DNA from 2 places in the Enterovibrio sp. QJM3NY_24 genome. Region 1 is predicted to be linked to the other one. Evidence: predicted binding sites of a transcription regulator. Region 1 holds the regulator's gene; the other holds the start of a gene.
The links. The regulator PurR, encoded in region 1, represses purine synthesis genes. The targets are predictions, from matches to a motif close to TNANGNAAACGTTTNCNTNA.
Positions count from the first base shown of each region.

Region 2: purT (formate-dependent phosphoribosylglycinamide formyltransferase) is a predicted target of PurR. The motif match lies at 2,253-2,272, and genes of this name have one in related genera.

Region 1 is NZ_CM173519.1:2,057,396-2,061,611, reverse strand. It holds gene AC3CIC_RS09025 (TfoX/Sxy family DNA transformation protein) at 466-1,059, opposite strand; cyclic di-GMP riboswitch class I at 1,175-1,269, opposite strand; gene purR (HTH-type transcriptional repressor PurR) at 1,583-2,593, opposite strand; gene torD (molecular chaperone TorD) at 3,073-3,720, opposite strand; gene torA (trimethylamine-N-oxide reductase TorA) at 3,813-4,216, opposite strand, start outside.
Region 2 is NZ_CM173519.1:1,639,125-1,643,340, forward strand. It holds gene AC3CIC_RS07260 (hypothetical protein) at 1-57, opposite strand, end outside; gene AC3CIC_RS07265 (thiopurine S-methyltransferase) at 256-897, shown strand; gene purT (formate-dependent phosphoribosylglycinamide formyltransferase) at 1,023-2,198, opposite strand; gene AC3CIC_RS07275 (DMT family transporter) at 2,423-3,307, opposite strand; gene cdd (cytidine deaminase) at 3,430-4,216, opposite strand, start outside.

The DNA of each region.
Region 1 (4,216 bases):
TTCTGTCTATTTGATCGGGAAACGGCTTGCTGTAATGCATCTCATTGTTGCCATTCATCTATCTTGTCTTTTTGGCTTAGTTCAAATTTCGAACAATTGATAATCAACTGAGTGCATTTGTTGTCATCAATGTGACATGTGTCACATTAATGGTGTTCTTGAGGTTTTTTGGCGGTTTAATACAGATCTGAAGAAATGAGAGTATTTTTGACTGAAAACATAGCTTGTCCCGCAGCCAATAAGCAATGGAACATGATGTTATTTTCGGTTTAGTGAGCCTTATTGTCGTAAAAATGCAGTAGGAAGTGTCATGTTTTGAGTGTGAATACAGTATGGAGTGCGATTAGGTTGGCGTTGATAGGGTACTGGTGACAATTAAAACTGAGAAAATGGATATCTAGACCAGTCAGAACAATCTCAAAAAGGAGTGTTGTACTGACTGGATGAAAGCTGGGTTTTGAGGCGTTACTGGTGCAAGGTTTGCAAAAGTTCGTCACGGCGTTGAGGCGTAATCACTGACCAGTGTTTACCTTCTATCGCGCCTTCCAGTGCCCAAAGTAGCTCAAGGCTAAGCGTGTCTTGGTGTGATTTCTGCAAAGCTCGATAAGCTCTCACGGCGCCCTGTGTTTGCAACTGTTCGACAGAATCGATACCTGCTTTTTTTAGCATTCGCTCTGTGGCGAGTCGCAAGTTTGGCAGATCTTTGATACGCGTTGGCGCCGCCGTCTTTTTTTCTTGCTGATCGTCTCTGGCAATGGTGAGTGCTGTCGTGGCATAGGCCATTAACTCGTCAGATTTTACCCACCAATTTTCAGGCACAGCATAGTATTTAGTCACAACAGGGAAGCCGCGTTTTTTGTAGACGTAAGGGCTCATCGCCAGATGTTTGAATTCAGCTTCATTCGTTTGACCAGCACGAAGGTGAAGCTGATCATTAACAACCAGTGCGAACATCGTCTCATCGCAAAATACACCAAACCCACCAAACATAGAGCGGGATTTGATTTTGCCAAGGCATTCGAAGAACTTCAGTGTGTTTTTTAGCGTTGGTTTATCCATGTGACTAATTCTCAATCAATACGTTCCTGGATGAATGGTCAAGGAGCAACGTAGCAAAGCTAATTCAGAGAATTGTCAACGAACCAGAAATATCCGGTATGTGAATGCTAACGTCATCGGTAGCTCCGCTACCACCAACACATAAAATCAGTGTTGTGAGGCCGGAAGCTTTGCGTCCCACGCTTTCGCGATGGTTTGCCTTTTTCTTGACGGGTTTTAGCTTAACTGAATCGCATCATTTTGTCGTTATTGCTGGTCTCATAAAGTGTGATCTTGGTTCAGATAGAATCTTATTGATGTGATTGATAATATCCGGTTGTCTTTGTAATTGAAGTATTTTTGACCAAGATGACTACTTTATAGCTGGGTTTAAGGGTAGCACTAGAAAACTAGGCAATTTACCCTTTAAGAGGTGAGTCGCAATAATGAGGTTGAGTCAGTCGGAAAACTTGCCAGTTAATAAAAAAAGCCCAACCGCAAAAAGTGGTCGGGCTTTTAGAGAAGTACCGCGAGAGCGCGTATTTTACTCGGCGTTGATATTTTTCACCGAACTGCGAATGATGAGCTCTGGTTGCATAACAAAAATCTGCTGTTCGTTCTCTTTATTGGCGAGACGTTCCAATAACAGTTTGATTGCAGTTTTACCCAGTCGATTTTTCGGCTGATGAATTGTCGTCAACGGTGGTGAGAAAAATGCGGCTAGATCAATGTTATCGTAGCCAATAACAGAAATGTCGTTAGGAATGTCTAACCCGGCCTGACGGAAGGTACTGATTGCAGCCAGTGCCATGATGTCATTAAAGCAAAAAACAGCCGTTGGGCGGTCTTCTTGGGCCAATAATGCTTTTGCCGCTTCAACTGCGGAGTCACACTCAAAATCGGCTTCTACAATCCAGTTCGGATTTTCTTCAATGCCAGCTTCTGCCAACGCAGTTCTAAAGCCTGCCAAGCGCGTCTGACAGGTGAGTTTATCTAACTGACCTGAAATACAGCCGATTTTGGTATGGCCGTTGTCTACAAAGTACTTGGTCGCGATATAGCCACCGAGTTCGGCATTGTCTTGAATGCAGTCGGTGTTGACATGTTGCGTGCCCCAATCCATCACAACCATCGGCAGATCTTTCTTTTTCTCTAATAGAATAAGAAGTTCTTCATTCAAGTCAGAACACATCACCAACAGGCCATCTACGCGTTTTTCTGCCAACATGCGCAGGTAGTCGCGTTGCTTCGCTAAGTTACCTTCGGTGTTACACAAGATAAGCGTGTAGCCTTCTTTGTAGCAGTATTCTTCTACCCCATGTACAACTTCCGCAAAGAACGGATTGGTAGATTTGGTGACCAGCATGCCAATCGTGCGCGTTGAGTTACATTTCAAGCTGCGCGCAACTGCACTCGGTGCATAGTTTAAGTCGTCGACTGCGGCCCATACTTTCTTGGTTGTGTTTTCTGCGACAAAGCGTGTTTTATTGATCACGTGTGAAACGGTTGTCGTAGATACACCAGCCATGCGTGCGACATCTTTAATTGTTGCCATTGGGTAATCTTCTTATCGTTTTCATTAGCAGCTTGAGAAATAGTGGCTGCTCAACATGTTTACGCCGCTATGCTAAGCGGCGTAATGGATTCGTTCTTTCTATAGGCGGAGAGACGGACTCTCATCCCCTTGTCGTCGAGGTTTCATCGACACTGCCAGCAACTTGCTTTCCATCAAGTGTGGGAGAAGGGGGGAACGCTGCGGCGGCACTATGACGAGGCGTTTGTAATGTTACAGAAATTTCTCAATGCCAATCGCTTGCGTTCACAGTTTACTGGCTCATGACCGCGCCCGCAATTATTCAATTGAAGCGACTCGCGTAAGCTTGATGCGTATCAAGCTTGCGAAATAGCGGGTTTTTTCTGTTTTCCAAGCTCAAAAAAAGAAAAAACCGGGCTTGCCCGGCTTCATTTATCATAACCAAACACTTCAAAATGCTTGTTTAGCGAGAATTTGTTTGGGTATAGATAGGCACCTTTTTATTCGCCTTTAAGGAACAAAAGATCCAGTGTGATAAATGCAGTGAGCAATGCACCAGCGGCTTTATAAAAACCGAATTGATCAAACTGGTTTAGCGATTTTTGGAAACTACCTAGCCACGGCATGACCATGGTTTCCAAAAATATTTGCTGTTCTTGCATCATGGATTCTTGTTGGTCTTCTTCGGTTTCCTTGTTGGCAAGAATGACCAAGTTCCCTATGAAATCAAGCACAACCGCAAGATGGTCAAACGGTTCATTGAAATCTTTACGTTGAGCAATGCCGTACTTTTCCATCCATTGACCCATCTCTTGCGCGGGCTTATCGTTCAACAGACCGGTTTCACCAATATAAATAGACGCATAAGGCAATGCGCCTGTTTTTGGTGTACTGAGGAATAAACCACAGAAATCAGCGGCTAGCTCGAGTTGTGCATCTTCGCGGAGCTTTAGCGCGGCAAGCGCGTTGCGAAATTCAACGATCGGTGCTTTCAATTCCTCGGTCATGGCTAACGCGGAAAAATAGTTATCCATGTTGCTGCCGTGGTAATTATTCAAATCATCTTGCGTTAATTCACTGGCGAAAAGGGAAGACATCCACCAGTAAAATTCTGCACGTTGTTCGTTAATGGCAATAAATTCTTGCATTGTCATTCCGTTAGTTGAAAAAAAGCACTTTAAGTCTATCTAACATAGAGCAAAAAAGGGCAGCTAAGCTGCCCTTTTCTTCATACTGTCTCTTATGCGATATCCATCGCCGGGAACAGTGGGTTAACGCCGTCAACGTTGATTGGGCCGTTGAAGCCTGTTACTGCAGGTGCTTCACCAGTGTACTTCTCAATCTCAACCAGTGCTGTATGCGCAGAGGTTGCTTGCGCTAACTTAGAGGTGCCGATGTCTACAGTCAGTACGTTTGGATCGCCGTAAGTACAAAGTGTACCCGGCTTGCCGCCTTCAAGTGGCGCATACCAAGCACCTTCTTCAATACGACATACGCCAGCTTTATAGTCGTCAGTCACGACTGCGCCCGCAAGGACCTGACCACGTTCGTTGAATACACGAACCACATCACCAGAAACAATGCCACGTGCTTTTGCGTCAGCAGCGTTGATGTAGCAAGGCTCACGACCCGCGACTGCGTAAG
Region 2 (4,216 bases), 420 kb from region 1:
AGAGCGAGAATGGTCTGAATGAGATACCGCATGAAGCGTTGCATATGATTGTTTCATCTCAAAGTCCTGTGTGTATATCCAATACTGTATAGGCATACAGTAGTTATATATTTATCAAAAAACAATAGGAATGAAGAGAACATCGAGACGGTGATCACGAATATTGATGATCTTATCGGTTTAAAAATCAGTTTATGTGGCCTGACGGCGTTGTTAAAATGGCCTCACAATGGAAATACATAATGAGATCTGGATATGGATCAGGAATTCTGGCATAGCCGCTGGGCGGAGAATCGTATTGGTTTTCACCTTACCGACACGAACCCTCTGCTGACAAAATATTGGGCAGCATTAACCCCAAAACGCGAAGAAGCGGTATTTGTCCCTCTGTGCGGAAAGTCAGTGGATCTTGGCTGGCTGGCGACAAAACATGATGACGTGGTGGGTGTGGAATTGAGTGAGATCGCCGTGCGTGCGTTTTTCTCAGAGCACCTTTATACGCCGCTGGTGACGGCGATCAGCCCTATCATGAAGCTTTATCAGTTTGATGAGGTCTCCATTTACAGCGGTGATTATTTTACCGCGCCGTTAGACACCTATCCGTTGATTTACGATCGCGCAGCACTGATTGCTATGCCCCAAAGCATGCGACAGCGATATGTTGATAGGCTTCTTTCTTTGCTGCAACCAGGTGGTCGAATATTGTTAGTGACATTGGATTACCCACAAGATCAGATGGATGGCCCTCCTTTTAGTGTGACGGCGGAAGAGGTGATGTCACTGTATGACGGCTATAAAATTACGCAGTTAGCACGAGATGAAAACAGCGATCGCCCACCGAAAGGGCAAGCGGCTTCGTATTTCGTAGAAGAAGTGTGGATGATCGAGTCGAAATAAAACAAGAAAACTTGACGTTCTCTCATTGAAAACCAGCCACCCATTGGGTGGCTGGTTTATTTCGGCAGCGCCAATCTAGGTTCGTTTTGTCCGATTAGATGTAGCGCTAAACAGATTAATCGAGATCAAAAATCAATCTGAATGGCAGATGCTGCGGTAACGGCTTTACGCACTGCTGAATTGGTATCTGTGTCTCTTGCCAATGCCACACCAAGACGGCGACGGCCATCAATGTCCGGTTTACCAAACAGACGGACTTGGGTATCTGGGTAACGTAGTGCTTGTGCAATACCATCAAAACCAATGTTGTTTGAGCTGCCTTCTCCTAACACCACGGCAGATGCCGAAGGGCCATACAAGTTAATCGCATTGATAGGTAAACCTAAGAACGCGCGAACGTGAAGAGCAAACTCAGAAAGGTCTTGCGAAATCAGCGTTACCATTCCGGTATCGTGTGGACGAGGGGACACCTCGCTGAACAGCACATCATCGCCTTTTACGAATAATTCCACGCCAAATAAGCCATAGCCGCCTAATGCCGCCACCACTTTTTTTGCGAGTTCTTCGGCTGCCTGACGCGCTTTTACGCTCATCGCTTGAGGTTGCCATGATTCGCGGTAGTCACCATCTTCTTGGCGATGGCCAATGGGTGCACAGAAATGAATGCCATCTATGGCACTGACGGTAAGAAGGGTGATTTCATAGTCAAAATCAACAAAGCCTTCGACGATAACGCGACCACGCCCAGCACGACCGCCTTCTTGTGCATAGTTCCACGCTTTTTCGATGTCAGCATTGGTCTTCACAACACTCTGGCCTTTGCCTGAAGAGCTCATAACAGGTTTAACCACACACGGCATACCAACAGATTCAATTGCCGCGTGAAACGCTTCTGAGGTATCAGCAAAGGCATACGGGGAGGTTGCCACACCAAGTTCTTCTGCGGCAAGACGACGAATGCCTTCTCGGTTCATGGTGAGTTGGGTTGCGCGAGCGGTAGGGACGATATTCACGCCGGATTTCTCAAGCTCAACGAGGCGATCAGTGGCAATGGCTTCGATTTCTGGCACCACGTAATCTGGTTTCTCTTGGGCAATGATGGCTGCAAGCGCATCGCCATCGAGCATATCGACGACATGGCTACGATGCGCAACCTGCATCGCGGGCGCATCCGCATAACGGTCACACGCGATGACTTCAATACCAAGACGCTGACATTCAATCGCTACTTCTTTACCTAGCTCACCAGAGCCCAACAGCAGGACGCGCGTGGCGCCCGGACGAGTTGCTGTTCCAATCATGATTATCTTCCATCAATGCAAATAACTGCTGGTGATTTTACCTTAAGCAATCGTTTGCGCAAGCGTTTGCCTTTGTGGTTTGTAAGGTTTTAGGAAGACTGAACTAAGTGAGTGTTTATTGGCGACGGGTTGACGATGGCGGGTTGATTAATGCTTAGCAGTGATAAGTGGTCGATAGAAGTACCGCCGCCTAAAAAGGCGGCGGAAAACGACAAAAAGTCGTATTAGCTATTTTTAGCTTTACGGGTTTCCCAGTGGGTAATAAAGAACACCGCAGCGACGATGATCGCAGCGCCCAACCAAAGGCGACCCGGCGGGACCCAACCAAACACCAAAAATCCGAACAACACATTCAAAGGCAGTTTGGCATTGTCAAAAGGCTGAACGAATGACGCATCCGCAGCGGCATACGCTTTGGCGATAGCCCATTGAGCAACAGCAGTGAGCAGGCCTGCACCAAGCAGAATAAGCCACACCATTTCTCCTTTTGGCATTGTCCAATCTGGTATCGCTAGCAAGATGTTAAACGGCGTGATGAGCAATAGCAGGTAAACGACCATGGTGGTGGGAGAGTCGTTGTGCGACAGTTTCTTAACCATCAAGGAATAAGTTGCCCAGAAGAACGCAGCACCGATAGGTAGCATGGTTGCCCAGCTAAAATCGTCTGACCAAGGCTCTAGAATGATCATTGCGCCCACAAAACCGCTCAATGTAGCAAGCCAGCGGGCAGGGCCTACTCGCTCACCCAGAAATAGGCCTGAACCAATTGTGGCAAACAGTGGGGAGGTCATCAGTAACGCAATGCCTTGCCAAATCGGAACGGGATAAGCGAGTGCCCATAGCCAAAGTTGGATACCAATGACTGAGAAGAAAACGCGTAAACAGTGCATGCCGAGATGGTCGGTCTTAAGTGCTTGGCGAATGCCCATGCTTCTCAGCCAAGGGATCATCACAATCAGCGCAATAAAGTACTGAACAAACGCAACCGTGGTGGAAGGTAGTTGCATTTTGAAGCTGACATATTGCGCAAGGCTATTGATCATCGCAAAGCATACGCCAGCGGTGAGCATCCAAGAAGCGCCAAGAACGGGGTTGTGAGATTGGCTCATGCGTGTACAGAAATGAGGAAAAGTGACGTGATAGTAGCGAACTTTGTCTGCGGGGTATAACGAAAACGCCGGTGTTACACAGCGTTTTTCAATGTTATGACGATAAACGCATCAACTGGGCATTAAATGGCCAAATAACCCAAAGGAATATCTGGGTTTAGGGCCTCTAGAACCGCTTGTGTATCTTGCAAGTGGCTGATCACGGCGTTGGCTTTTTCCACCAAAACAACTTCTTGGATGTCTTTTAATGCCACTTCTGCCAAGTTCATGGCGATGAGCGCGACTTGCAACGGGGGAAGACTAGGGTTGAACGCGGCATTTTCTGCGTACATACCTGAGAAGATCTGCCCGTTATTGTCACGGATAGCCACACCGCTCAAATTGTGTGAATACGGTGCATGACTGCGATTCGTTGCGCTGACAGCAGCCTGAATAAGTGCATCGTCTTCCTCGGCCGTTAAACCATGGTTAACAGGAGCCAGCAGTGGCTGGTCGATACCGAGATCAATCGGACCAAAAGGCTCTGGCAGATATTCGTGTAATAACTTGGCTTCACGATCGGGAAGTTGAATGTTTAGTGTATCCGCGCCGTTGATCTCATTCATAAACTGACGGCAGTGACCACATGGGCTGTAGTTGATGGTGATGTCTTTAAGCGCAGATTCCCCCTTCAACCAAGCGTGGCTAATGGCAGATTGTTCGGCATGTACCGCTTGATTGAGCTGCACACCTTCAAATTCCATGTTCGCACCAAAATAGAGACGACCCGACGCGCCACGAGCAATCGCGCCAACATAGAACTTTGAAATAGGGGCGATAGAGTAAGCCGCAGCGATAGGCAGCATGGCAACACGCAGGTCTTTGTCTGCTAAGCCCGTTAGCTTGAGTAGGTTTTCATAGTCTTGGGCA